4 regions of the Halomonas sp. SCS19 genome follow, and region 2 is predicted to be linked to each of the others. Evidence: predicted binding sites of a transcription regulator. Region 2 holds the regulator's gene; each other region holds the start of a gene.

Region 1 (7,112 bases), 1.1 Mb from region 2:
TTCCGTCCGGTGATCGCCGACAACGGCTCCATCGGCGGTACCGGCTCCCACGAATTCCACGTACTGGCCGACTCCGGCGAGGACGATATCGTCTTCTCCACCGAGTCCGACTACGCCGCCAACATGGAAAAGGCCGAGGCCCTGCCTGCGCCCCTGGACAGCGATGCCCGCCGCGCCGAGCCCGCCGAGGAGCTGAGGCTGGTCGACACCCCCAATGCCAAGACCATCGCCACCCTGGTCGAGCAGCACGGCCTGCCCATCGAGAAGACCATCAAGACCCTGATGGTGCACGGCCACGAGGGCGGCCTGGTGGCGCTGCTGGTGCGCGGTGATCATGAACTCAACGAGGTCAAGGCCGAGCACCTCGAGGAGGTGGCGACGCCGCTGACCATGGCCAGCGAAGAAGAGATCCGCGCCGCCGTGGGCGCCGGCCCCGGCTCGCTGGGCCCGGTGGGGCTCGAGATGCCGATCGTCATCGATCGCAGCGTGGCGCTGATGAGCGACTTCGGCGCCGGTGCCAACGTCGACGGCAAGCACTACTTCGGCATCAACTGGGAGCGCGACGTGGCCCTGCCCAAGGTCGCCGACCTGCGTAACGTGGTCGAGGGTGACCCGTCACCCGACGGCAAGGGCGTGCTGTCGATCAAGCGCGGCATCGAGGTAGGCCACGTGTTCCAGCTCGGTCGCAAGTACAGCGAGGCGATGAACGCCACCGTACTGGGCGACGAAGGCAAGGCGGTTCACCCCTGGATGGGCTGCTACGGCATCGGCATCACCCGCGTGGTGGCCTCGGCCATCGAGCAGAACCACGACCAGGGCGGGATCATCTGGCCCGACGCCATCGCCCCCTTCCATATCGCCATCGTGCCGATGAACGCCCACAAGTCCCAGCGCGTGCGCGAGACCAGCGAGCGCCTGCACGACGAACTCAGCGCCGCCGGCTTCGACGTGCTGCTGGATGATCGTGATCTGCGTCCCGGCGTGCGCTTCGCCGATCAGGAACTGATGGGCCTGCCCCATCGGCTGGTGGTGGGCGATCGCAGCCTCGACAAGGGTGAGCTCGAGTACAAGGGTCGCCGTGACAGCGAGGCCACCATGGTGCCCGCCGACGAGATCGTCGAGTTCCTCAAGCAGCGCATCGCCCTTTAAGGCCCCGCCTGGCGCGCCGCGGCTTGTCGCGGCGCGCCTGGCAGGCGGGTCCAGAGAAATTCATGCGAGTTCAGGTGCGCTCAGGTGCAAAGAACCAAAAAAAAAACCGACCCCGAAGGGTCGGTTGAAAAAGGGGGATGACTCCCCCTCCCCTGACGCTGGTTGACGGCTATCGCTTGCGACGGTGAGCGTCGCGGATGATAAAAGCGATCCAGCCGGCCATGAAGGCCACAGAGAGAGCGACGGCACCCAGCCCGAAAATGACGGCGTTGTCGACGTACATGGCGCTGCCCTCCTGTCTCTGTGTCGATGAATTCATGGTACCCGGTCGGCCCCAGAATTGTGCTGACCTGCGTCAAGGGACGCCATGAGACATCGGCCCGCCATTTCTTACGAAAAAGCCGCCTACAACAGGCGGCTTTTTCGTCGTCTGTGGCACCCTTTCAGCGAAAGCGCCTCCAGGTACCGCTACCGGGCCTTGTGCGAAACGTCGACGAGCACAGGCACTTTTCAGGCAAGCCCTAGAGGACCTTGCGGTCCTCCACCTCGGAGGCCTCGGTGCCGGGCGGCAGCGGGTGCCCCTTGGCCAGTTCGGCGCGGGTGGCCTGGCGAATTTCGAGCACCTCGAGGCGATACGACAGGGTCTCCCCGGCCAGGGGGTGGTTGGTGTCCACCACCACGCTGTCCCCCTTGACCTCCACCACGCTGACGATCTGCGGGCCGGCATCGCCGGGAGTCTGGAAGCACATGCCGGGGCGCAGATCGGTGCCGGGAAAGGCCTGGCGCCCCACCTCGCGCACCAGCGACTCGTCGCGCAGGCCATAGGCCTCGGCCGGGGACAGGGTGACGCTGAGGCGGCTGCCGACCTCGGCGTCGACCAGGGCGCGCTCGAGGCCTTCCATCAGGTTGCCGTGACCGTGCAGATACTCCAGCGGCTCATCGCGCTTCCAGGAATCGTCCAGGACGTCGCCCTGCTGGTTGCTCAGGACATAGTGCAGACGCACCACACACTGGGGAGAAATTCTCATCTCGGGCTCCTTGGGGTCGACATCAGTCCTGGCGCTTGAGCGCGGCGACGGGCATTTCCAGGCGCTGCTGGCGATGCAGCATGTTGAGCAGCACGATCGCCCGCTCTTCGCCCTTGTGGCTCTCGAACACCGCCTTGAGGTCCTTGAAGGGTCCGTCGGTGATCTCCACCGACTCTCCGGCCCGGAAGTAAAGCTGGCCAGGATCGTCGTCCTTGGCTTCGCCGTGCTGGCGCAGCAGGTCGATCAGCTCATCACTGACCGGCACCGGCATCGACAGCCCGAAGGTCACGATCTTCAACACTCCGCGGGTCGAGCGAATCGGGCGCCAGTTGCTCTCGACCTGGTCGAGCCGCAGAAACAGATAGTAGGGGAACAGCGGCTCCTCGACCCAGGTCAGCTTGTTGCGGCGCTTCTTCTGCACCTCCAGCACCGGATGAAAGAGCTCGTATCCCTGGTTGGCCAGATGCTCGGCGGCCCGGAACGACTCTCCGCCCTTGCACTGGACCACGTACCAGCGCGGGGTGGCATCGCCCCCCAGGCCCGCCTCGATATTGCTGTGACTCATGTGACTCCTTCCAGACTCAACCACCACCAGCCACCAAGCCGGCAGTATCGCCTGTCATTGACGCGGTTCCCGGTGCGTTGCCGACGGCCCTTGATGATCACCGCTGGTATCGCCCCTGCGGCTTTGCAACAATTCGTCGAGCCGCACCGAGATGTTGCGCGCATTTTACCATTCGGAAGGCGGCCTGTGGCCGACCAACTGCAAGGAGGCTATCCATGCCCACCTCGTCCGGCCAGCATCCCTGGGTCGACGCCCTGCGCGTCTACCTGCGACTACCCGTGCTGGCCATGCTGTTTCTGGGCTTTTCTGCGGGCCTTCCCTTTCTGCTGGTGTTCTCCACCCTGACCACCTGGCTGCGTACCAGCGGGGTCGAGGTTGCCGCCATCGGTTTCTTCTCGTGGATTGGACTGCTGTACTCGATAAAGTTCTTCTGGGCACCGGTGGTGGACGCCTTCCGCCTGCCGCTGCTGACCCGCCTGCTGGGCCAGCGGCGCAGCTGGATGCTTGCCGGCCAGGCGCTGATCATGGGCGGCCTGCTGGGCCTTTCGTCACTCGACCCGGCCTCCCAGCTCGGCGCGGTGGCGCTGTTTGCGCTGATGGTGGCCTTCGGCTCGGCTACCCAGGACATCGCCATCGACGCCTTTCGTATCGAGTCGGCCGAGGACGAGGTCCAGGCGGCGATGGCGTCCACCTACATCATCGGCTATCGCGGCGGCCTGATCATGGCCGGTGCAGGGGCGCTGTATCTGGCGTCGGCCTTCTCCTGGCAGGTGTCCTACCAGTGCATGGCGGCACTGACGGCGGTGGGCATGATCACCGTACTGCTGCGCCCCGAGCCGCCGCGCCAACCGCTGGCCAGTCGCCTGGCCAAGGAGCCCCGGGTGCGCGCCTTCCTGCGCGCCAGCCGCGGCCGGCCCGCATGGGTCCGGCGCACCGGCGCCTGGTTGATCGGCTCCGTGGTCTGCCCCTTTCTCGACTTCTTCGGCCGCTTCGGACTGGGCGCACTGGGACTTTTGCTGTTTATTGGCATCTATCGCATCAGCGACCTGGCGATGGCCTCGATGGCCTATCCGCTGTACGTCGACCTGGGCTTCAGCCTCGACACCATCGCCACCGTGACCAAGGTGTTCGGCGTCATCATGAGTCTCATCGGCGGACTGGTCGGCGGGGTACTGGTGGTGCGCTACGGCATCGGACGCATCCTGGTGCTCGGCGCTACGGCCACCGTGCTGACCAACCTGATGTTCGCCTGGCTGGCGCTCAGTGGCGCCCAGCACTCGCTGCTGGTGCTCACTATCGTCGGCGACAACCTCAGCAATGGCCTGGCAAGCGCGGTGTTCATCGCCTTCCTGTCGAGCCTGACCTCGCGGGCCTACACGGCCACCCAGTACGCCCTGTTCTCGTCGTTGATGACGCTGCCCGGAAAGTTCCTGTCAGGCTTTGGCGGGCTGGTGGTGGAGGGAATGGGCTACCCGAGCTTCTTCGTGCTGGCCTCGGCGCTGGGCGTACCGGCCATCCTGATGGCGCTGTGGGTCTGGCGACACCATGTGCGCGACCCAGGGGATCACGCCGTCAGCCTCGACAAGACATGACGCCATCGATGCAGCGTGCATAACCAAAAGAGGGCCGACGTTGTCGGCCCTCTTTTTCCATGATGCTTCAGCGTTTGGCCCCGAAACTGGGGGTCTGAGTAGACCTTCGGCGCTACGCGCCCCCAGGCTCAGCCGGAGCCGTCATCCAGCGCAGGCAGCGATCACCCCCCATTGCTGAAGCCGCCTTGTAGTACGCCCCTTGAGCGGGGCTTGCGATCAACCGCGCCGTCCGCTGCGCTCTTCCAGCCAGGCCAGTGCGCCCGGTGTGCTGCGCCACTGATCGCGCATCAGGGTACGGTACTGCCAGGCCTCGGCGCGGGTGCCGGGCTCGGCCAGCTGGCCATTGCCGGGGATGGCGCCACGTTTGGGGTTGTCGCTGCAGAGAAGCGCCACCGCGTGGGCGTTGTGGCGCTGGGCGCTCTCCAATGCCAGGGCCGCGTCGTCGAGCTGGCCCAGTCGGTACAGCGCCAGCACCTGCCCCATGTACATGCCCAGCAGCGGCGTCTCGTCATCGGCAGGACCGACCTCCAGGGCCTGGCGGCTGATCTCCAGCGCCTCGTCGTCGCGGCCTTCACGCAGCAACTGGTCGAGCACCAGCTCGCGCAGCCCCAGACTGTCCTGCTCGTCCAGCGACAGCAGCAGCTCGGCCAGTTCCCGCGAGTGCTGGCGGGAGCCGCGTTCCATGCCCACCACCAGCGCAAGCCCCGCCCGCAGAAGCTGGGCGTTGTCTTCCTGGTCCCACTGGAAGGCGCCGTCGCCACTCTGACGAATCTGCAGAAGCCAGCGTTCGAGACGCTCGGCCAGGGGCTCGAACAGACTCGGGGCCATCCACGGCAGACTGCCAAAACGGCTGGTCAGCGCCAGCGACACCGACTGCAGTACCGCCGGTGAATCAAGCTGTTCGGGGTTGGCGCACAGCGCCGGCAACCAGGCTGCGGCATTGAACCAGGGATCTCCGAGAAAGCCCATCGGCGCATCCGGGTCCACGTCGACCTGGAAACCCTCCTGGAAGGCGGCGAACAGCGTGTCCTCCCGCGCCGTGGAGCGATACAGCAACTGCCCGTCTTCCTCCACCACCTTGATCGGCGGGGGCGGCGGCAACTCCGCCAGCAGGGTCTGCAGGCCCACCAGGGGCTCGCCGAGATCCTCTTCGGCGCACAGCAGCTGATCGGCCAGGGTGGCGCCGGGGTTGTCGGCCAGGTCCGCCAGGAACTGCAGCTGGTCGGGGTCCAGATCACCCTGGCGGGTCAGCCGCCGTAGCCAGAAGCGCGAGCGCTCCATGGCTTCCTCGTCGTGACCTTCGTGGAGCAGCAGCATGGCCTCGATATAGGCCAGGGTCGGCGAATCGGGAAGGGCCTGCTGGGCACGCACGAAGGCGGAGCGAGCACTGTCGAGATCGTCGTTGTCCAGGTGCATCAGACACAGCCGCTCCAGCGCCACGCCACGCAGGAACATCGGTCCCCGCTCCAGCACCTCGTCCAGCAGCGCCTCGCGCTTGCGGTGGAAACCGCGCTCCTGGAAAAGGTCCAGCAGGATCTCGAAGGCGGGCTCGGCCTGTTCCGGCAGGCGCTCCCAGTCGGCATTGTCGAACAGTGACTCGAGGATCTGCTGGGCACGTCCCCGCTGGCCCGATTCGGCGGCGATCAGCCCTGCCTCCAATAGCGCCTGGGCAGGGGCGCGACCACTGGCCAGGGCAGCCTTCAGCGTCTCCCCTTTCCACTCCCTCAGCGACAGCATCCACATCAGATGAGGCGGCAGGTGACCGGGCAGGCAGACGGCGCCGCAGCACTGCTTCATCTTGCGTCCAGAGTCGCACCAGCAAGGTTCGTTGCGGCCAGGGCGTGCCAGGGTTTCACAGGCGAAGTCGAGACGTGCCAGGGGCGTCTGGGACCACAGTTCGGGAGCCAGCGCCTGGGCCAGGGCCTTGTCACCGCCCACGCAGGCAGGCCCCTCCTCGCGCGCCCAGCTCATCAAGCTCGGATAGCGTTCATCCTGCCGAATGGCTGCCAGGGCGCCCGCGGCAAAACCCAGCAGTTGATCCACCCATAACGCCAGCATCGCTATCTCCCCGAAATTGAAAACGGCACAGTCTAACAGTGCATGCACCGGCTGGGCAGACCCGCGCCTCAGACGGCGTAGGCATCCAGCAACTGTGCACTCCGTGAATGCATGTCCAGGCGCCCCTCGAGCCGCACCAGGTTCCAGTAATGACCATTGAGCGTACGCGCCAGCAACAGCATGCCGGCAGGGGGCTGCAGGCGGTCCAGCGCGCCCCATACCCGGGGGCTCAGCTCGCGCAGACGCCGATGCACCCGTACATCGCCGAAGTCCTGCTCACCGGGCGCGAACAGCGGCGACACCGCTTCCGCGGATTCGCGATACAGCGCCAGCGGCGCGCCCTCTCCCTGTCGACCGCCGAGCCCGCGCACGGCCTCATCCATGGCCATGGGGTCACCGTCCAGGGTTGCCCCAAGCAGCGCCACCAGACCGGCCAGCCGCTCCCGGGGGACCGCGATCACGGCGCCCAGGTCATACACCACCAGCCGGCCCTGTTCATCGACGGCAAAATTGCCGGCGTGGGGATCGGCGTGCAGTTCATGGTGGGTGAACAGCTCCTCGGTGATCCAGTCCGCCAGGGTGCGCGACACCCGCTGCCGCAGGGCATCGTCGGCACTTTCGAGGTCACGCAGGGGCGTCCCCGGCAGATACTCCATCGCCAGCACCCTTGGACCACTGAGCTCCTTCACGGGCTTCGGCATCACCAGGTCGGGGTGATCG
Region 2 (7,112 bases):
CCCTGACCGTGCGCGAGTTTGGCTGGCAACGTGCCGGCATCCTGCTGCTGTTGCTGGGCGTGGTGGTGCGCTATCTGCTGGCGCTGAACGTCGTCTAGGGCTTGTCTGAAAAGTGCCCGCGCTCGGTAATACGGCGTTAAAAATCGGATCAACATGCTCATTTACACCCCGTAAACTGCGCTTTCTCACCGATTTTTGCCTTGTCTAACCTTCGCTCGTCGACTTTTCGGACAGCGCCTAGGGCCTGGCTGACAGGCACTTGCGTTCTTCGACTTGCCGGACCAGACCAGACCAGACCAGGCCACGACGCGCAAGGGCGCCACTACGGCGGTGTCGTCCCTGGCGGTTTCCGATGTGCCGCCGACGAAAAGCCCCCCCCCCTTATTGTCCTCGCCGGGGTAAGCGGTCGCTGACCTCTTCGCCACTAAAGCGTCCGGATGGTAGACTGGCGCCTCTTTCATTTTCAGCCGTGATGTCCCGCTCCCATGTCGCCACAGTCCGCCTCCGCCACCCTGTTCGATCCCCGTACCCCCGAGGATGACCATCTCTCGATCGATGCCGGCGACAGCCCGGCCGACCCTGCTGCGGATGGCGACCAGACGGAAGCTCACGTTCAGGCCAAGGCACGGCGTGAGTTCAACAAGCTGCAGAAGCGCCTGCGCCGCCAGGCCGGCAACGCCATCATCGACTACGGCATGATCCAGGAAGGCGACAAGATCATGGTGTGTCTGTCTGGTGGCAAGGACAGCTACACCATGCTCGAGATCCTGCGCAGCCTTCAGCGCAACGCGCCGGTCAACTTCTCGCTGGTGGCGGTGAATCTGGATCAGAAGCAGCCGGGCTTTCCGGAGCATGTGCTGCCGAACTATCTGGACAGTATCGGCGTGGACTACCACATCCTCGAGCGCGACACCTATTCGGTGGTGAAGGAGAAGACGCCGGAGGGCAAGACCACCTGCGCGCTCTGCTCACGCCTGCGGCGCGGCTCTCTCTATGGCTTCGCCGAGGAGATCGGGGCGACCAAGATCGCCCTGGGCCACCACCGCGAGGACATTCTCGAGACGCTGTTTCTGAACATGTTCTTCGGTGGCAGCCTCAAGGCGATGCCACCCAAGCTGCTCTCCGACGACGGCAAGAACATCGTCATCCGCCCGCTGGCGTACTGCCGCGAGGCCGATATCCAGGCCTACAGCGAGGCGATGGAGTTCCCGATCATCCCGTGCAACCTGTGTGGTTCCCAGCCCAACCTGCAGCGCCAGGTGGTCAAGGAGATGCTGGCCGAGTGGGAGGTCAAGCATCCCGGGCGCCTCGAGAGCATGTTCAAGGCGGTGACCAATGTGGCGCCGTCGCAGCTGGCGGATCGGCAACTGTTCGACTTCGAGGGGCTGGAGGCCGTGCAGGCCGAACGCCAGGCCCGGCGCATCGACGTGGTGGATGCCGACTGATCTCGCCAGCAGCGAATGTGCAGGACGCCATGACAGCAAAAGAGGCCGCATCTCCGGATGCGGCCTCTTTTTTGTCACACGCCATCTATTACGCTTTGCTTTCCAGATCCTGGATACAGGGCCCTGCCGGCCAGGCCCGGCACGCTGCTGCCAGATCCGCTCAGGTAACTTCGGTGTCGGCCAGGGTCGACAGCGCGGTCAGGTCGAGGATATTGACCTCACGTCCCGATACCGCCACCAGATCCTGCTGCTGGAAACGCCCGAGGATACGGCTGACCGTTTCCACCGCCAGCCCCAGGTGATTGCCGATGTCGGCGCGGGACATGGACAGGCGGAAGCTGAACGGTGAATAGCCGCGGCGGCGGAAGCGATCCGACAGGCCGAGGAAGAAGCAGGCCAGGCGCTGATCAGCGGTCTTGCGTGACAGCAGCTGCATCATCCGGCGGTCCTCTCGCAGCTCCTTGCTCAGGGTGCGAAACAGCTGGGCACGCAGCTCCGGCAGGGTCTGGGTCAGCGCATCGAGGCGGTCGAAGGGAATCTCGCACACCGTGGTGGTCTCCAGCGCCACCACGCTGCCGGGATAGCGGCCGTCGTCGATGCCATCCAGCCCAACCAGTTCACTGGGCAGGAAGAAGTTGGTCAACTGAGCTTCGCCGCTGCCTTCGGTGGTGATCTGCTTGAGACTCCCCGACCGGACCGCGAAGACGCTGGTGAAGCGATCTCCCTGCTCGACCAATCGTGTGCCTTTCTTGATCGGCGGGTGACGACGGATGATGGAATCGAAGCGCTCGAGGTCGGCGGTCTCCAGCGACAGCGGAAGGCACAAGGAACTCAGGCTGCAGGACTCACAGCGAGTCTCATGCAGCATGGGACGCCGCCGATCTTGGGCCGTAGGACTCATTCGCAGCTCCTGTGGATCTGGGATCGATATTGACTGGGCCATGGGGAGAACAGACGTCGCCCGTACAGCACGTTGATGGCACTATTCTACACCCTCAGATCAGCTAAAAGTGGCGTCTACCTCTTTAGGATTAATAACTTAGAGGTAGGATGCGTCATTGATGCAGCCCAGTCCAAAGTTGCCAGACGGCAAAGGCGATGATCATGCCAGCGGCGACAAGGCGTGTTGCCCGATGCGCCAGCAGGGCCTGCATTTGTCTGGCGGCGAGGCCCGTCACCACCAGCGCCGGAAGCGTGCCAAGACCGAAGCTCGCCATCAGCAGTGCGCCCTCGAGGGGTTCGGCCCGTGCCAGGCTCCAGGCCAGCATCGAGTACACCAGGCCACAGGGCAGCCAGCCCCAGATGGCGCCCAGCGCCACCGCCTGGGGCAGACGCACCACCGGCAACAGGCGTCTGCCTGCGGGTTCCAGGTACCTCCAGAGGTGACGTCCCAGTGCCTCGACGTGACGCAGGCCTTTCCATAGATCGGCAATGTAAAGCGCCATCAGGATCAACATCAGGCTGGCGACGATCTGCATCAGGCCACGCAGAGTCGGCGAAAGGCCGATCACCGAACCCAGGGTGGCAACCAGAGCGCCCGCCACACAGTAGCTGGTGATACGACCTACATTGTAGCCGAGCACCAGAGAGCCCACCCGCCAAGGTTGACGCATGCTGGGGGGGATGGCAAAGGTCAGAGCGCTCATGATGCCGCCGCACATGCCAATACAGTGTGCACCACCAAGCAGACCAAACACGAAGGCCGCCATCATGGGAGGCAGCTCGAGGCCGGTAGGATTCACTCAGGCCCTCTGGACGATGGATCACGATCGGATGTCTGCGCAGGCGTTTCGGACGAGGAAGCGCCGTCATCGGCATTGCGAGTGTCGTCTTCATCTTCGAACAGGATGCGATAGGCGGGGCCTTCGAGGTCCTCGAACTGGTCGTTGCGCACCGCCCAGAAGAAGGCCCAGACCGCCAGGCCCAGCAGGATCAACGACAAGGGTATCAACAGGTAAAGGATGCTCATGGGCCGGGGCTAGCGGTGACGGGTGAAGGCGTCGCGGTCGGCCTGGTGCGTCCGCGCCGCAGACGCAGGGCATTGCCGATGACCAGCAACGAGCTGAGTGACATGCCGATGGCGGCAAGCCATGGGGGCACGAAGCCCAGCGCCGCTGCGGGCAGCGCCACGACATTGTAGAGCACCGACCAGGACAGATTCTGGCGAATGATGCGACGGGTCTGGCGGGCCACCTCGATGGCTTCGACGATACCCGTGAGCGGTTCGCCCAGCAATACCAGATCGGCGCGGGTGCGGGTGAGGTCGCTGGCCCCGGCCATGGCGATGGCAAGGTCGGCGCCGGCCAGTACCGGCACGTCATTGATGCCATCACCGACCATGGCCACCTTTTCGCCCTGTGCCTGCCGCGCCTTCAAGTGCCCAAGCTTGTCCTCCGGGGTGGCCTCGCCACGCCACTGACCGACGCCCAGCGTGCGGGCCAGCTGGCCAACGTTGACGGCGCGGTCGCCCGACAGGATCTCGATGGCAAGCCCTCGCTGGGCGAGGGCGGCGAGGGTCTCGGCGGCGTCGTCACGGGGCTGATCGTCGAGCTTGAACCAGGCCTGGGGCTTGCCTTCGCTGGCCAGCAGCAACCAAAGCCCTGCGCCAGGGAGCTCAGGAACGGGTTGGCCCAGGCAGGCAAAGTGCGGCTGGCCCAGTCGCCAGCGCCGGCCGTCGATCACGCCTTCCACGCCCTGGCCCGGGTGATTGCGCAGTTCGCTGGCCTGGCAGCTGGCGTCGCGCCAGGCAGCGAAGGCGCGGGCGATGGGGTGCTCCGAGCCGGTCTCCAGTGCCGCCGCCAGTGCCAGATGACGGCGCTTGGCGGCAGCGTCCATCTCGCCATTGTTGGCGCTTCCTTCGGCGTCGCTCAGCGGCCGGTGCTCGGCGAGTTGCATGCGTCCCCGGGTCAGGGTGCCGGTCTTGTCGAAGACGACGCGATCGAGGCAGGCCAGGGTCTCCAGCGCATCGGCTCGGGTCACCAGTACCCCGGCACGTCTCAGCCGGCCGTGGGCCACGGTCAGGGCGGTGGGGGTCGCCAGCGCCAGGGCGCAGGGGCAGGTCACCACCAGTACCGACAGGGTGATCCACAGGCTGCGGCTCGGGTCGATCAGGCTCCAGACCAGCGCCACCAGGGCGGTGATGACCAGCAGGTTCAACACGAAGCGATGGGCCACCTGCTCGGCCAGGCGGGCGATACGTGGACGATGGGCGAAGGCACGGTCGGTAAGATCGAGAATGCCGGCGGCGCGGGTATCGTCGCCGACGCGGGTGACCATCACTTCGATCGGGCTGTCCATGCACAGGGTGCCGGCGTGCACGGCATCTCCCTGGCGACGCAGGCGGGGCAGCGATTCGCCGGTCAGCAGCGACTCGTCGATCTGGGCAAGGCCCGAGGTCAGGGTGCCGTCCGCGGGAATCTGGGCGCCGGGACTGACCCGAACCCGGTCACCCGGGACCAGCCGACTGGCGGGGATGACGCGTTCATCGCCATGCTCGTCGAGGCGCACCGCAGCGCTCGGCAGCGCGCTGGCCAGGGCATTGCCGCTACGGCCGTAGTGGGTACGGGCGCGAGACTCCAGGTAGCGTCCGAACAGCAGGAAGAAGGTGAACATGCTGACCGAGTCGAAGTAGCGGTCACCGGAGTCGCTCACGACCGACCAGGTACTGGCGATAAAGGCACCACCGATGGCCAGGGCCACCGGCACATCCATGCCCAGCACGCGGGTTCGCAGATCGCGCAGGGCGCCGACGAAGAAGGGTTGGGCCGAGTAGAGTACCACCGGAGTGGTCAGCGCCAGCGATAGCCAGGCAAACAGGCGCTCGAACTCGCTACTGAGATCACCGCCGTCGACGTAGTGCGGGATGGAAAACATCAGCACCTGCATCATGCCGACGGCCGCCACGATCAGGCGTCTTATCATCTGGCGCGACTGTTGCTTGAGCCGCTGCTGAGCCTGGTCCGGCTCGTAGGGCTGGGAGGGATAGCCGATGGCAGCCATCTCGGCCAGCAGGCGCGACAGCGACAGGCGTTCGGGATCCCAGCGCACCTGAAGGCGATGCTGGGAAAGATTGACAGCGCAGCTCTCCAGGCCGTCGAGGGCATTCAGGCGGTGTTCGATCAGCCAGGCGCAGGCGGCGCAGGTGATGCCATCCACCGCCAGGGTCGCTACCTTGGTGTCGCCATCCTGACGCACGAAACGATCCTGCAGGCCCGGATCGTCGAATACCTGATAGCGGGCCTCGTCGGCGGGTGTCGGCGATGGGCGCTCCGGCAGGGCGGTGCGAAAGCGATAGTAGCTGTCCAGGCCGCCGCCGACGATGGCCTGGGCCACCGCCTCGCAGCCCGGGCAGCACAGCGGATGGCGCTGGCCATCCAGGGTGATCGACCAGGGTGCTGTGGCCTCCACCGGAGCGCCACAGTGGTAGCACGAGGCCGCCATCAGAGTCCCGGTGTCAGGCGCACGGAGGTCTCCCGCGGGAACTCTGCCTCGCCGGTCAGGCGCCATTCAGGCTGCTGTCCCGACGCGCCTTCTGCGTGGGGCTGCAGCTGAAGGTACCAGCGATAGCGCAGATTGCGCTCGAGGGTGCCGACATAGTGGCCTGCACGGGTGTGGGTCAGCACCAGGGCCCGGTCGCGGGCGCCATCGGTGGGGAACTTCAGCGCCAGGTCCAGCCGCTCTGGGCGTTCGTCGCCATCGAGCGTTACCACCACGTCGCCGGTGGTGGCGTCGATGCGCAGCTCGGCCGCCAGCCCCAGCGCCTCGGCACGTTGCTGCTTTTCAAGCTGGACGTTGATGGCCAGACCTTCCTTGTAGTAATCGTCCGGCACCGAACCGTCGAAGTAGCGGATCGAGAAGGCCAGGTAGACCATGCTGAAGGTGACCGACGACAGCAGCAGGGCGATCAGGAACCAGGGCCAGAACTGCTTGTACCAGGGCGGCACCTGGGGATCGGACAGGGACATCAGGGGGTAACTCCTATAAAGCGGCTTTCACGTTCGATGGCCACGGACGGATCGTCCTCGGCGAGGACGCGAACGCTGATATCGGCACTGCGTTGTTCCATCTGATCAGGATTCACGCTCAAGGTCATCACCAGTTGGCGGGACTGGTTGGCGGGAACCTCGATGGCGGTGGTGTCGCTCTCGAGACCCTCGATGCCGGCTACCTCGATCACGTAGCGATGAGGGCGGTTGTCGAGGTTACGCACGGTCATGGCGTAGGAGTTGGCGATGCGTCCATCGGTCAGTGTCTGGTAGAGCCGAGCGCGATCGCGCTCCACATCCACATCCAGCGGTGTGCGGTCGGCGATGGTCCAGACGAACAGGCCGATCATCACCACCAGGGCGACCAGGTAGCCGATCAGGCGTGGTCTCAACAGGTGGGTCTTGTTGCCGTCGAGGGCGTGCTCGGTGGTGTAACGCACCAGGCCACGGGGGTAGCCCATCTTGTCCATGACGCTGTCGCAGGCGTCGATGCAGGCGGCGCAGGTGATGCACTGGTACTGCAGACCGTCGCGGATATCGATGCCGGTCGGGCAGACCTGAACACAGAGGTCGCAGTCGATGCAGTGGCCAAGGCCCTGCTCTGCCGGGTCGGCGTTGCGCTTGCGCGGGCCGCGAGGCTCCCCGCGGTGGTAGTCGTAGGACACGATCAGGGTGTCGCGAT
Region 3 (7,112 bases), 1.1 Mb from region 2:
CTGCCCAGGGTGCTGTCGATCCACCAGGTGCGCGACCTGGCCCGCCACAGCCCGGTGGAGCTCGAGGTGTTCGCCTTCGGCAGCCTGTGCATCATGGCCGAGGGCCGCTGCTATCTGTCGTCCTACCTGACCGGCGAGTCGCCCAACACCCACGGCGTGTGCTCGCCGGCGGCCCACGTGCGCTGGGAAGAGACCGCCAGCGGACGCGAATCGCGCCTGAACGGCGTCTTGATCGATCGCTACCGCGCCGACGAACAGGCCGGCTACCCGACCCTGTGCAAGGGACGCTTCAACGTCGAGGGCGACGTCGGCCACGCCATCGAGGCGCCGACCAGCCTCAGCACCCTGGACCTGCTGCCCCAGCTGGCGGCGCTGGGCATCAAGGCGATCAAGATCGAGGGTCGTCAGCGCAGTCCGGCCTATGTGGCCAGCGTCACCCGCGTGTGGCGCCAGGCACTGGACCATCTGGACCGGGCCGGCGACGACTATCGCCCCCAGGCCGACTGGAGCGCCGCCCTGGCGCCGCTGGCCGAAGGCTCCACCCATACTCTCGGCGCCTACGAGCGCGACTGGAAATGACAGGAGGCGAGATGACCGCTGCTTCACTGGAATTGAGCCTTGGCCCGGTGTCCTTCTACTGGACCCGCGAGCGCTACTTCGCCTTCTATGAACAGGCCTGCCACTGGCCGCTGGCCAGCGTCACCCTAGGCGAGACCGTGTGCTCCCGGCGGCGCGACATGAAGCTCGCCGACTGGCTGGAGATCGGCCACCAGCTGGCCGCCGCCGGCAAGCAGGTGATCCTCGGTTCGCAGACCCTGATCGAGTCCAACGCCGACCTGCGCGACCTGACCAGGCTGTGCGACAACGGCGACTTCCTGGTCGAGGCCAACGACATGAGCGCGGTGCACCGGCTGTCCGAGGCGGGCCTGCCCTTCGTCGGCGGCCCGGCGCTCAACCTCTACAATGTGCCGACCCTGGAGATCCTCAAGCGCGCCGGCATGTTCCGCTTCGTCGCCCCGGTGGAGTTGCCCGGCGCCGACCTGGCCCGGCTGCTGTCTGACGCCCGCGAGGCGGGGCTGGCGCTGGACTGCGAGGTGCTGGCCTACGGCCACCTGCCGCTGGCCTGGTCGTCGCGCTGCTTTACCGCGCGTCACCATCAGCACCCCAAGGATCGCTGCCAGTTCGTCTGCCAGGACTATCCGGAAGGGCTGTCGCTGACCACCCAGGACGACAGCCGTCGACTGTTCACCCTGAACGGTATCCAGACCCTGTCCGGGGCCTGTCAGGACCTGCGCCACGAGCTTGCCGAGATGGCCACAATGGGCGTCACCACGGCCCGGCTAAGTCCGCGTTCAGAGGGGATGGATGAGGTGGTGGCGGACTTCGACCTGGCCCGCCAGGGACGCTACCCGGCGCCCTCGCCGCTGGCGCTGGTCGACGCCGAGCTGTGCAACGGCTACTGGCACGGCCAGGCAGGGATGGATCTGGCGCCGGTGCTGGAAGACTGAAAGCCCCTTCCCTCCCACGCCACCTCACTCAGGAGGCCGGTTCGCCGGCCTCCTCCGCTACCCGTCAGCAAGGAGCCTAGGCCTGGCGGGGCAGCCAGCGCTGCAGCTGCCCCAGCACCTCGAGCAGGTAGGGATGCAGCAGTTCCATTTCCTGGCCATCCAGCAGGTTCTTCACCGTCAGCCCCAGTTCGGTATCACCCTCCAGGCACAGCCGGCGCTGGAAGAACAGGCTGTCCGGGTCCTCCTCACGGCTGGCCAGGCAGGCGAACTCGCGCCAGCCCCCCGCCACCTTCACCTCCCAGGGCGCGTCGGTGACCTGCAGGCGCCCGTGCGTAAGCGTCAGGGTGACCGCCAGCGCCAGATCGTCGATGGACAGACATACACGGCGCCCTTCAAGCACGTCGAACTCACCGTCGGCCAGCGGCTCTGCCAGGGTGCGGTTGAGCCAGGGCTCGAGACTCGTGCGCAACAGCGGCAGGGGCAGCGGGCCGAGACGGCGCATCAGTGACAGATGCAGACGATGGGGCACCCGGGTCAAGGCGCCGGACGTCAACGACGACGACAGCGAAGGAAGGGTGGGCAAGGCAGGAAGGGCAAGAGAAGGCAACGACAGCGAGCCGAGCGGTGACAGCGACATGACGGGTTCCTGGTCAAGCGGCACGACGCCGCCGGGTCATGCTAGCGATCCCGTCGCCCTCGGTTCATGACGCCCATCAAGCCCTCTGGCGTAGCGCTCGTTGAACGCTCTGACACAGCCGAATGCCGGGGTCGAAATGGGAACTCTGCTACACTGCGGACATCATAGGGTTCGGCCCCTTGGCTTCACCCAGGTTCCGCAGAGCATCAAGTTCACAAGCGGAAAAGGAGCAACGATGTCCATCGAAACCAGCTTCGAAGGCTACCTCAAGGCCAAAGAGGGTGGCCACCTGCGTAGCATGAAGATATCGCATCGCGGCGCCGTCTCCGTGGACAGCGCCGAGCTGGTGCGGTCGCGCAAGGTCAAGAGCAACGTCAGAGCCCTTCGCCGCAGCCTCGATCGCAGGGACAGCAAGCCGGAATGAGCGGCATCAAGCTGCTGCCACCTTTCGTCCTGCTGGTGGCCGGCTTTCTGCTATGCCATTCGATCCCTTCCTGGCGACGCTACGTCATTCGTGCCAACGGACAACAGCTGACATTGCGCAGCGCCATCGCCGGCTTTGGGGCCGCCCTCCCGGTCTTCGCTGTGCTCTACCTCCTGCACGCTTTCTCTGCCCCCTCCGCTTCTCCTTACGCCAACCCAGACACCCAAGGCGAGCCCTTCGGCGAGCCCTTCCTTCAGACGTCGCTGGTTACCCTTACCATTGCGATCATCTGCCTGGCGTTTACGAAACTGGTGGCCTGGTACTATGCCTTCTATCTGGGCCAATCCCGTCTGCGCCAGCGCCTGGCCGGGTTTGCGCGTCGCAGCGTCGGGGCTAGTGTCTATCACCGACTGCAACGAGCAGCACAGTGGTGCCACTGGCAGAGCTATCGCTTCACCGTCCACGCCATGCGCAAGCTGATAGAGGGTGACCATGCCGAAACCCTCTACCTTGGCAGCCTGCTTGGCACCGGCAGCGGCCTCTGCATGTTCGTGCTGGATTCTCGCAAGGTGATCATCGGCAACGTGACTGGCATGCCCGAACCCTCGGCGCCCAAGGAGGAAAGCCAGATACGTGTGTTGCCCTACTTCACCGGGCACCTGTGCGAAGCCCATCTCCAGTTGCATATCACCACCGACTACACGCCCTACCTGGACGCCCAGAGTCGGGGCGAGGCCCACCGCGACTACGCCTTTGACATCGTGCTGGCCGCCCACAAGACCAGCTACGTCCGGGAGTTCGACATCCGTTTTTTCCGCAGCCGGTTCATCAACCACCACTGCCCCTGCGGCCACCCCGTCTACAACATCACCCGCTCCGGCCAGGCTCAGCCGCCTGGGGCGTCATAGCGCCTGCTGTCACGACGCTGGCTGAACGACACCCCCCTCCAGACACAACGATGGGCCCCGAAGGGCCCATCGTTGTGACGCTGGCCTATTCGCGCGCCAGCCGTGCTTTCTAGCCACGTATTCTAGTCGTGCTTTCCAACCAAACGTCGACTAGCCACACTTCGACCAGCCGCAGCCGGCGTAGCAGGTGGGGCAGCCGTCCATCATGATCAGCTCGCCGCGACACTCGGGGCAGTTGCCGACCACTGCGGGGCCGGCGCCTTCGGCGGCGGACTCGGCAGGCTTGCCGTCCAGCGGCTCGACCGCGCCGCTCGGGGTCTCGTCCTCGACCTCGGCGGGGTACCAGCCGTGGCCGGAGGCCTGGCGCCGGGCGTAGCGGCTGACCAGGTCCTCCACCGGCACCTGGTTACCGTCGATGTCGAGAAAGCCGCGACGGTAGAGGATCTGCTGGATCGACCAGGCGATGGCGGCGACCTCGGAGTCGTGGAACATCGGCTTGTTCCAGCGGTTCATGCCGCAGCGCACCAGGCCCTTGTCCCAGGCTACCTTGCGCAGATCCGCCACCGCCTGGGTGACGTAGCCGCCGCGGGCGGCCAGCGACAGGCTGCGCATGGTGGCGGTGATCCACTGGTGCTCGCTGGACAGCTGGCCGGAGGGGAAGAAGAACTCCACCGGGCGCTCGATGATAACGCGCTGGCCGTTGAGCACGCCTTCCACCGGCATGAAGGACACCAGCAGGTAGACCTTCTTGCGGCCTTCGGCGCCGACGTAGGAGATCTTCTCGGACACCGCCTCCAGCGTTCCCTCGGGGCGCGAGGGGATGCGCATGGTCAGCGGGTTTTCCTCGGGCAGCGGGGCCGGCGCGGGGGCGGCCTCTTCGCTCTTGACGCGGTAGCCCACGATCTTGGAATTGATTTCGACAGCCATCAGCGGGCTCCTCCAGAAAGATGATGCGGGCGTGACACGCTCACGACCCAGGCATGATATTGCGGCTCGCCGACTGGCAGGCAGGCTGGCTCGCCGCTGGACCGATTACCACTTGCCATAGGTCCCCTCCTTCAAGCCGTCGTAGAGGTTGGCGGCGTTGTGTTCCTCGCCGTCGTAGATCACCGTCTCGTCGCCCTTGAGTTCGAGGGTCTCGCCGTTCTCCAGCTCGAAGATATAGGTGGTGTTCTTGAGGTCATCCTCGCGCACCAGCACGCCCTGGAAGGCCTCCGGGTTGAAGCGGAAGGTGGTGCAGCCCTTGAGGCGGCTCTGGTAGGCGTCCAGGTACAGGTCCTTGAACGCCTCGAAGGCAAAGTCGGTGGGCACGTTGACGGTCTTGGAGATCGCCGAGTCGACCCAGGCCTGGGCCGCGGCCTGCACCGCCACGTGCTGCTTGGGGGTCACCGCGTCGGCGGTGATGAAGTACTCGGGCAGGTCGCTTTCCACCGCGTCGGCGTGCATGAAGTGACGGTAAGCGGCAAGCTCGAAGGACACCACCTCGACCTGCTCCTTGGTCTTCTTGCCGGCCTGGATCACGTTACGGAAGTAGCGATGGGAGAACGACGGCTCGATACCATTGGAGGCGTTGTTGCCCAGCGACAGGCTGATCGTCCCGGTGGGGGCGATCGACGAGTGGTGGGTGAAGCGCGCGCCGTGCTCTGCCAGCTCCGCCACCAGCTGCGGCTCGACCTCTGCGATCTTCTGCATATAGCGGCTGTAGCGCGCGTGCAGGATGCGCCCGGGCACCTTGTCGCCGACCTCATAGCCGTCGCGGCCGAGCTCGGGACGCTCGCGCAGCATCTTCGGCGTCAGCTCGAACTCCTGCTCGAGGATCGGGGCCATGCCCTTCTCGCGGGACAGCTCCAGCGCCTGCTTCCAGCCCTCCACGGCCAGCACTCGGCTGACTTCCTCGGTGAAGCCCAGCGACTCGGCCGAGCCGTAGGGCATCTTGAGCATGGTCATGGTCGAGCCGAGGCCGAGGAAACCCATGCCGTGGCGGCGCTTGGCCTCGATCTCGCGACGCTGGCCGGACAGCGGCAGGCCGCTGATCTCGACCACGTTGTCGAGCATGCGGGTGAAGATCGCCACCACCTCGCGGTACTTGTCCCAGTCGAAGCGCGGCTTGTCGCCGAACGGATCGATCACGAAGCGGGTCAGGTTGACCGACCCCAGCAGGCAGGCGCCCTCCGGCGGCAGCGGCTGCTCGCCGCAGGGGTTGGTGGCGCGGATCTCTTCGCAGAACCAGTTGTTGTTCATGCGATTGACCTGGTCGATCAGGATGAACCCGGGCTCGGCGTAGTCATAGGTGGAGCGCATGATGGTGTCCCACAGCTCGCGGGCCTTGATCACCTCGACCACGCGGCAGGCCACGCGACCTTCGGCGTCCTGGGTGTAGCCGTCCTCGATCACCGGCCAGTCGCGGTAGATCAGCTCGCTGTCATCGACGTCGCCCTTCTCGCCCTCGTGCAGCGGGAAGGCCAGCGGCCAGTCGGCGTCCTGCTTCACCGCTTCCATGAACTCGTCGGTGATCAGCAGGCTCAGGTTGAACTGGCGCAGGCGACCGGCCTCGCGCTTGGCCTCGATAAAGTCGCGCACGTCGGGATGACCGACGTCGAAGGTGCCCATCTGGGCGCCACGACGGCCGCCGGCGGAGGCCACCGTAAAGCACATCTTGTCGTAGATATCCATGAACGCCAGGGGGCCGTTGGTGCCGGCACCGGCGCCGAACACGAAGGCGCCCTTGTGGCGCAGGGTGGAGAACTCGTAGCCGATGCCGCAGCCGGCCTTGAGGGTCATGCCCGCATCCACCACGCTGTCGAGGATGTCGTGCATGGAGTCGCGAATGGTCCGCGATACCGTGCAGTTGATCAGGCTGACCGCGGGCTTGTAGCCCTCGGCTCCGGCGTTGGAGGTGATCCGGCCTGCCGGCACGGCGCCGTTTTCCAGCGCCCAGCGAAACTTCGGCAGCCACTTGTCGGCGGCGTCGCCCTCGACGGCGGCCAGCGCCTTGGCCACGCGGTCCCAGGTGGCCTGAAGGTCGGCGTCGACGGGCTGGCCGTGGCGGTCCTTCAAGCGATACTTGGCGTCCCAGATGTCATACGAGGGGCCCTGCATGGGAACCTCCTGCGACAGGGCGGCGGCCTTGGCGGATGTGGTCATGAAAGCTTGTCTCCGATGAAGTTACCGGCAAATAAACGGGGTCGTAAAGGGGCGGATGCGCGCTCCGGATAAGCTCGGGCACCCTACCAGATATAGTAAAATTTTCGACCGGCGGCACAATATAAACGAAAAATCGGGCCATGGAAGACCCGATCGTTAATTCGGCTTTGGCGCATGAAAGGTAGCGCGGCCTACCCCGGGCGTCTCGCCCCGGGGCAGCCGCGATAGAGCCGGCTAGACGGTGCGCGAGAAGCGCCCGCTGCCGGGGACCAGGTAGGCATCGAAGGCCATGGCCACGTTGCGCATCATCAGGCGTCCTGCCGGCAGTACCCTGAGCGCTTGCTGCTTGATCTCGATCAAGCCGTCGGCCTGCATCTCGTCGAGCTGGTCGAGGGCGCTGGCGAAATGCGTGCGAAAGTCGATAGCGTGACGGGCTTCGAACTCGGCGAAGCGCACCTCGCCGTGACACATCAGCGAGGTGATCAGTTCGG
Region 4 (7,112 bases), 2.9 Mb from region 2:
ACGAACTTCCCGGCGCCACCGAGCGCAACCACCATTCCTGCAAGCCTGTTTCTGCAAGCCCTGGGCTCTGTCCGAAAAGTCGACGAGCGCAGGCAGGTTTCGCAAAAGCCCTAGGCGCAGTCCGAAAAGTCGACGAGCGAAGGTTAGACAAGGCAAAAATCGGTGAGAAAGCGCAGTTTACGGGGTGTAAATGAGCATTTTGACCGGGCTGGCGCACCAGACGATTTTTAACGCCGTATTACCGAGCGCAGGCACTTTTCAGACAAGCCCTAGCCCAGGCCATGCTTGGTGGCCCACACCGCTGCCTCCACCCGTGAGCGAAGATCCAGCTTCTTGAACAGATGCTTGACGTGGACCTTGACGGTGCCCTCGGCGATGTCCAGCTCACGGGCGATCATCTTGTTGGACAGGCCGCGAGCCAGGGTCCGCAGGATGTCCCTCTCTCGAGCGGTCAGGCACGACATGCCGTCGTCGCCCCCTGCCGGCAGCTCGCCCTTGACCACGCTGGCCAGCAGCGACGCCATCTGTGGCCCCAGCACCACCTGACCCTGGGCCGCCTCGCGAATCAGCCGCAGCACCTCCTCGGGGTCCATGTCCTTGAGCAGATAGCCATCGGCGCCTTCCTTGAGCGCGCGCACCACGTCGTCGTCGGCGTCGGACACGGTCAGGATCACGATACGGCTCTTGACCCGGGCGTCACGCATCCGCCGGAGCACCTCGATGCCGTCGATGGGCTGCATGTTGAGGTCGAGCAGGATCAGGTTGGGTTGCAGATCGACGGCCTTGCGCACCGCCTCGGCGCCATCCGAGGCTTCACCGACCACCACCAGACTAGGATCCATGTCCACCAGTTGACGCACCCCACGCCGGAACAGGGGGTGATCGTCCACGATCATCAATCGAAGCATGCTCATAGTGCTATCTCCAGAGTGGTTTCACCCGACCCGCTGCCGGGCAACACGTTCAGCAGGCCACGTCGTCGCGACCTCGCGCCCGTGAAAGCCCATCACTCGGACGCCACAGGTAACTGCGCCAACAGACGCGGCAGAAAGCGGACGGTCACCACGGTGCCGCAGGGCTTGATGCCCCTGACCGTGAGCTTTCCACTCAGGCTTCGTGCCCGCTCCTCCATGATCGCCATCCCGTGGGACATGGAAGGATCCGATTGCGGTCCGATGCCTACACCGTCGTCCGTGACCGAAAGTTGATAGTGCCCCGTGTCGTCGACGGCGAGGCTGATGGTGCAGTGCCGAGCACGTGCATGGCGGGCCACGTTGGACAGCGACTCTCGCACGATCTGCAGCACATGAATTTCCTCGTTGGGGGTCAGCGACAGCCCGCTCCACTGGCCTTTCAGGGTCAGCTCGAAGTCGCCCCGCTTGGAGTACTCCAGCACCGTTTCCTCCAACGCCGCTTCCAGACCCGACTCATGGATGCGCAGACGAAAGGTGTTGAGCAGCTCCCTGAGCTGGCGGTAGGACGAATTGAGACCGTGCCGGAGTTCCGCGACCACCTGCGCCACCTGCTCGTGGCGTTGCTGATCGAGCTGCATCTGTAGACGGGTGACCTGGATCTTCAGGTAGGACAGCGACTGAGCCAGCGAGTCGTGAAGCTCTCGCGCAATCACCGCGCGCTCATCCATCAGCGCCAGCCGACGCTGCTCGTCGGCTTTCTCGGACAGCGACAAGGCCGCGGCAATCAGCCCGGCCACCGTCTCCACCAGCTCGATCTTCCACTGGGCAAGCATATGGCCGGGAGGCTGATGGACACGCAACTCGCCAAAATCCCGACCCGCTTCGCGCACCCTGACCGCGTATTCATTGCCGTTGGCATACAGTCCGGCAGCCGCCTTGTCTGATATTTCACGCCCGCGCGATGGTTCCTGAACGAAAGCGCTTTCCGCGCCGGGGCGAGAGCTGAGTCTGACAATATCCTTGCCATTGCCTCCCATGGACAGGCGCAGCTCGAAGGGGCCTTCGTCGGTCACCGCCTCAAGCTGGCGCAGCACTTCCTCGAGCTCTTCCCGGGTCAGCGGAGTAACCCCATTGAGACGCCGCGCGGTCAGATAAAGCATACGCAACGCATCATTGCTGCGCTTCAGTTCATGGGTCTTCGCCGCGACACGCTTTTCCAGCTGACCGTACATTTCCGACAGGCTGGCATTCATCTTGTTGATTGTTCTGGATAACAAGCCTAACTCGTCGTTACCTCGGTAGATGGTTCTCCCCGAAAAGTCACCGACCATTACGCCATTTACAACACGAATAAGGTCACGAAATGGCGGCATGACACCGCAGACTATTCGATAGACAACCATCACCATAAAGATCACGAGAACGGCGAGCGATGCCCCCTGAAAAACCTCAAGAAATACGACCTTTGACTCGGCATATTCTTGAAGCCTTCCCACCAGAATATCGACCTTGTCGACGAACTCGGCGACCTTGTCATCCAGCCGAAAGACGTCACCACCTTCGAAATCCACCGTGTTGGGACGCAGGGTTTCGTGCCAGCACTCCACCACCCTGTCGTAGGCCTCTCTGAGCGGATCATCGGCGTCCACCGGAATCAGCGCGATGATCGCCCCGGCAGCCAGCGTGGCCTCCATCTGTTCGTGCTGCCAGCGTCGCCTGGGGTGATCCGCCGGCAGCAACTCCGACGTCGCCAGCAGTCGATAGGCCTGCATTCGCAGCGAGCCCGCCTGGTTGATGGCGTCGGCGTAACCTCCCGCGCTCTTTGCGATGACGATGGAGCCCAGCAGGCTGACCAGGGCCAGACAGGATATCGCCGCCATGGCGACCAGCATGCGCAGCATCAGTGATCGGCGCAGGTAAAAGGCGCCGTTCATCTACTACACCTTCCCTTTTTGACCCAGATCAAGGGTTTCATCATCTAGAAATTTCCGGAATGTCGCATCCATCTGAGAGGGCAGATAATACGTGACGAACACCTCAAAAACACCCGGATACCTCCATGGAGGTAATTAAGCAAATGCGCTGGATATAGCACGCAATTCTCTTGACCACAATCAAGTGCCATACAGATACATTGTAGCAAGGTTTAGGGGCCGAACCGGCACCCCTAAAGAGGAAAGCACATGCTCCAACATGACACCGTACCCCGGCGTCAGCAGAACAGAGCGCTAGGCCTATCCACACTCGCCTTCACTCTCTGCTTCGCCGTCTGGACCCTGTTCTCGATTCTCGGTATCCAGATCAAGGAGGACTTCGCGCTCTCCGACACCCAACTTGGCCTGCTGATGGCCACTCCCGTGCTGACGGGTTCGATCAGCCGACTCTTTCTCGGTGTACTGACTGACCGCTTCGGGGGCCGCTGGGTCTTCGGTCTGCTCATGCTGGTCACCGCTACCTGTGTCTACCTGCTGACCTTCGCCAACAGCTACGTGATGCTGCTGGTCGGCGCACTGGGTATCGGCCTTGCCGGTGGCTCCTTCATCGTCGGCGTGGCCTACACCTCGGCCTGGTTCGAGAAGGAACGCCAGGGTACGGCGCTGGGCATCTTCGGGGCCGGTAACGTCGGTGCCGCCGTCACCAACTTCGGCGCGCCCTTCCTGCTGATGGCAATGGGCTGGAAAAGCACCGCCCTGGTCTACGCCACCATCATGGCGATCATGGGCGTGGCCTTTATCCTGCTGGCCAAGGAAGACCCCCAGAATCAGTCGCGCAATGCCGTGCGCCTGCCGCTGTCCGAGCAGTTCGCGCCCCTGGCCGACCTGCGCGTGTGGCGCTTCTCGCTCTACTACTTCTTCGTCTTCGGTGGCTTCGTCGCCCTCGCCCTTTGGCTGCCCCACTACCTGATCGAGGTCTACGGCCTGAGCCTGTCAGCGGCGGGTATCGTGGCGGCGCTGTACACCATCCCGGCCTCGCTGTTCCGTATTCTCGGCGGTTGGATGTCCGACCGCTACGGCGCCCGTCGCGTGATGTACTGGACCTTCCTGGCCTCGGTCATCTGCACCTTCCTGCTGAGCTATCCGCCCACCCAGTACGTCGTCGATGGCGTCCGTGGTCCGGTCGAGTTCACCTTCGCCATGCCGCTGGTCGGCTTCATCCTGTTGACCATGGTGCTGGGCTTCTTCATGTCGCTGGGCAAGGCCGCCGTGTACAAGCACATCCCGGTCTACTATCCCAAGAGCGTCGGCCTGGTCGGTGGCGCCGTCGGCATGGTCGGTGGCCTCGGCGGCTTCTTCCTGCCGCTGACCTTCGGCATGCTCAATGATGTCATCGGCATCTGGCAGAGCTGCTTCATGCTGATGTTCGTCGTGGTTGCCGCCGCGCTCATGTGGATGCACTTCGCCATCCGCAAGGCCGAGCGTATCGAGGCCCGCGATCGCTGCGAGTCCACCGACCTGCCCGAGCTGTCCACCCCGAGCCGTTTCGTGCTCGAGGACTGGCGCCCCGAGGACGAGTCCTTCTGGCAGTCCACCGGTCGCAAGATCGCCACGCGTAACCTGTGGATCTCCATCCCCTGTCTGCTGCTGGCCTTCTGCATCTGGATGGTGTGGTCCATGGTCGTGGCCAAGCTTCCCCAGGTAGGCTTCGAGTACAGCCCGAACCAGCTGTTCTGGCTGGCGGCCCTGCCGGGTCTTTCCGGTGCCACCCTGCGGATCTTCTACAGCTTTACCGTACCGATCTTCGGCGGCCGTCGCTTCACCGCGATTTCCACCGCCTCGCTGCTGCTGCCTGCCCTGTGGATCGGCTTCGCCGTCCAGAATCCCGAAACGCCCTACCTGGTGATGGCGATCATCGCCCTGCTGTGTGGCTTCGGTGGCGGCAACTTTGCGTCCTCCATGGCCAACATCGCCTTCTTCTATCCCAAGCGTGAGAAGGGCAAGGCCCTGGCCATGAACGCCGGCCTCGGCAACCTCGGCGTGTCGGTGATGCAGTTCCTGGTGCCCGTGGTCATCTCCACCGGCAGCTTCGTGATGTTCACCGGCAGTGGCCAGCCGATGTCCGACACTGATCTTCTGTGGCTGCAGAACGCCGGCTTCGTGTGGGTGCCGTTCATCGTCATCGCCACCGTCGCCGCCTGGTTCGGCATGAATGACATCGCCAGCGCCAAGTCCTCCTTCAAGGAGCAGTCGGTCATCTTCAAGCGCAAGCACAACTGGCTGATGTGCATCCTCTACACCGGCACCTTTGGCAGCTTCATCGGCTTCTCCGCCGGCTTCCCGCTGTTGACCAAGACCCAGTTCCCGGCCATCGATGCCCTCCAGTACGCCTTCCTCGGCCCGTTCGTCGGCGCCCTGAGTCGTGCCTGGACCGGTGGACTGGCCGACCGCTTCGGTGGTGCCCGGGTCACCTTCTGGACCTTCCTGACCATGATCGGCGGCGTGATCGGCGTGCTGTTCTTCCTGATGAACAAGGACATGTCGATCGCCTTCTACGGCTTCTTCGCCTCCTTCATGCTGCTGTTCTTCGCCACCGGCGTCGGCAATGCCAGCACCTTCCAGATGATCCCGTCGATCTTCCGCAAGGAAGTGCCGCGGCTGATGCCGAACCTGACCGCCGCCGAGCAGCTGGTCCACGCCGAGCGCGAATCCGCTGCCACCATCGGCTTCACCTCGGCCATCGCCGCCTACGGCGCCTTCCTGATTCCGAAGTCCTTCGGTACCTCGATCTCGCTGACCGGCGGTGCCGAAGCGGCACTGATCGGCTTCATCGTGTTCTACGTGTTCTGCACCGCCCTGACCTGGTTCTACTACAGCCGCAAGGGCGCGGAGATCGAACTGAACCTGGATGCGGGTCCCACCCGCAAGCCAAGCGCCGGTGCGGCCCAGACCCAGCACTGACGTTCCCGTCAAGACCGTGACATTCGAGTCCGCAAGGACCGCCTAGCCAGGCCCCCTTCGGGGGGCCTTTGAGGAGACCTCCATGAGTCATTTTCTCGATCGCCTGAGATACCTGACCAAACGTCCTCCGGAATTCGCCGACGGACACGGCGAAACCCGCGAAGAGACACGTGACTGGGAAGACGGCTATCGCGCCCGCTGGCAGCACGACAAGATCGTGCGCTCCACCCACGGGGTGAACTGCACCGGCTCGTGCAGCTGGAAGATCTACGTCAAGAATGGCCTGGTCACCTGGGAAACCCAGCAGACCGACTATCCGCGTACCCGCGCCGATCTGCCCAACCACGAGCCCCGCGGTTGCCCACGTGGCGCCAGCTACTCCTGGTACCTGTACAGTGCCAACCGCCTCAAGTACCCGCTGATTCGCCAGGAGCTGGTCAGCCTGTGGCGACGCGCGCTGGACAAGCACGCCGACCCGGTGGATGCCTGGGCCTCCATCGTCGAGGACCCGGTCCTGGCCAATCAGTACAAGCGTGCCCGCGGCATGGGCGGCTTCGTCCGCGCCGACTGGGACGAGGCGCAGACCCTGATCGCGGCGGCCAACGTCTACACCGCCAAGACCTACGGCCCCGACCGCATCATCGGCTTCTCGCCGATCCCGGCCATGTCGATGGTCTCCTACGCCGCCGGCGCCCGCTACCTGTCGCTGATCGGCGGTGTCTGCCTGTCGTTCTATGACTGGTACTGCGACCTGCCGCCGGCCTCCCCCCAGACCTGGGGCGAGCAGACCGACGTGCCGGAATCCGCCGACTGGTACAACTCCGGCTACATCATCGCCTGGGGCTCCAACGTGCCGCAGACGCGTACCCCGGACGCCCACTTCTTCACCGAGGTGCGCTACAAGGGCACCAAGACGGTGTCGATCACCCCGGACTACGCCGAGGTCTCGAAGCTCACCGACGAATGGCTGTCCGCCAAGCAGGGCACCGACGCCGCCCTGGCCATGGCCATGGGCCACGTCATCCTGAAGGAATTCCACCTCGCCTCGCCCAGCGTCTACTTCACCGACTACGTCAAGCGCTACACCGACATGCCCTTCCTGGTGGCGCTGGAGCCCCGCGAGGACGGCACCTACGCCCCGGGCAAGCAGCTCCGTGCGGCCGACTTCGACGCCTCGCTCGGCCAGGACAACAACCCCGAGTGGAAGACCGTCGCCTGGGACGAGACCCGTGACCAGCTGGTGGTGCCGCGCGGTTCCATCGGCTTCCGCTGGGGCGAGAACGGCGACGACGAAAAGGGCAAG

Evidence for each region. Region 2 encodes FNR, which switches genes on or off when oxygen is low (the NO sensors DNR and NnrR bind a similar motif). Its sites were predicted from a motif close to TTGATNTANATCAA; they were not measured.
Region 1: a site for FNR is predicted at 1,495-1,508, ahead of ccoM (cytochrome c oxidase subunit CcoM). Genes of this name have one in related genera too.
Region 3: a site for FNR is predicted at 2,212-2,225, ahead of ubiT (ubiquinone anaerobic biosynthesis accessory factor UbiT). Genes of this name have one in related genera too.
Region 4: a site for FNR is predicted at 2,867-2,880, ahead of NFH97_RS17570 (nitrate/nitrite transporter). Genes of this name have one in related genera too.

The regions. Positions count from the first base shown of each region.
Region 1 covers NZ_JAMSHN010000001.1:92,502-99,613, forward strand. The annotation lists gene NFH97_RS00350 (proline--tRNA ligase) at 1-1,149, shown strand, start outside; gene ccoM (cytochrome c oxidase subunit CcoM) at 1,319-1,432, opposite strand; gene NFH97_RS00360 (FKBP-type peptidyl-prolyl cis-trans isomerase) at 1,671-2,177, opposite strand; gene rfaH (transcription/translation regulatory transformer protein RfaH) at 2,200-2,742, opposite strand; gene NFH97_RS00370 (AmpG family muropeptide MFS transporter) at 2,958-4,334, shown strand; gene NFH97_RS00375 (SEC-C metal-binding domain-containing protein) at 4,551-6,392, opposite strand; gene NFH97_RS00380 (ABC1 kinase family protein) at 6,461-7,112, opposite strand, start outside.
Region 2 covers NZ_JAMSHN010000001.1:1,178,091-1,185,202, reverse strand. The annotation lists gene NFH97_RS04955 (hypothetical protein) at 1-98, shown strand, start outside; gene ttcA (tRNA 2-thiocytidine(32) synthetase TtcA) at 486-1,445, shown strand; gene fnr (fumarate/nitrate reduction transcriptional regulator Fnr) at 1,606-2,346, opposite strand; gene NFH97_RS04940 (sulfite exporter TauE/SafE family protein) at 2,501-3,187, opposite strand; gene ccoS (cbb3-type cytochrome oxidase assembly protein CcoS) at 3,184-3,414, opposite strand; gene NFH97_RS04930 (heavy metal translocating P-type ATPase) at 3,411-5,885, opposite strand; gene NFH97_RS04925 (FixH family protein) at 5,885-6,409, opposite strand; gene ccoG (cytochrome c oxidase accessory protein CcoG) at 6,409-7,112, opposite strand, start outside.
Region 3 covers NZ_JAMSHN010000001.1:2,285,713-2,292,824, reverse strand. The annotation lists gene ubiU (ubiquinone anaerobic biosynthesis protein UbiU) at 1-579, shown strand, start outside; gene NFH97_RS09915 (U32 family peptidase) at 591-1,508, shown strand; gene ubiT (ubiquinone anaerobic biosynthesis accessory factor UbiT) at 1,585-2,145, opposite strand; gene NFH97_RS09905 (hypothetical protein) at 2,381-2,569, shown strand; gene NFH97_RS09900 (hypothetical protein) at 2,566-3,477, shown strand; gene NFH97_RS09895 (ribonucleoside-diphosphate reductase) at 3,628-4,404, opposite strand; gene NFH97_RS09890 (adenosylcobalamin-dependent ribonucleoside-diphosphate reductase) at 4,510-6,621, opposite strand; gene hemN (oxygen-independent coproporphyrinogen III oxidase) at 6,856-7,112, opposite strand, start outside.
Region 4 covers NZ_JAMSHN010000001.1:4,060,463-4,067,574, reverse strand. The annotation lists gene narL (two-component system response regulator NarL) at 270-914, opposite strand; gene NFH97_RS17575 (histidine kinase) at 1,007-2,848, opposite strand; gene NFH97_RS17570 (nitrate/nitrite transporter) at 3,098-5,809, shown strand; gene NFH97_RS17565 (nitrate reductase subunit alpha) at 5,892-7,112, shown strand, end outside.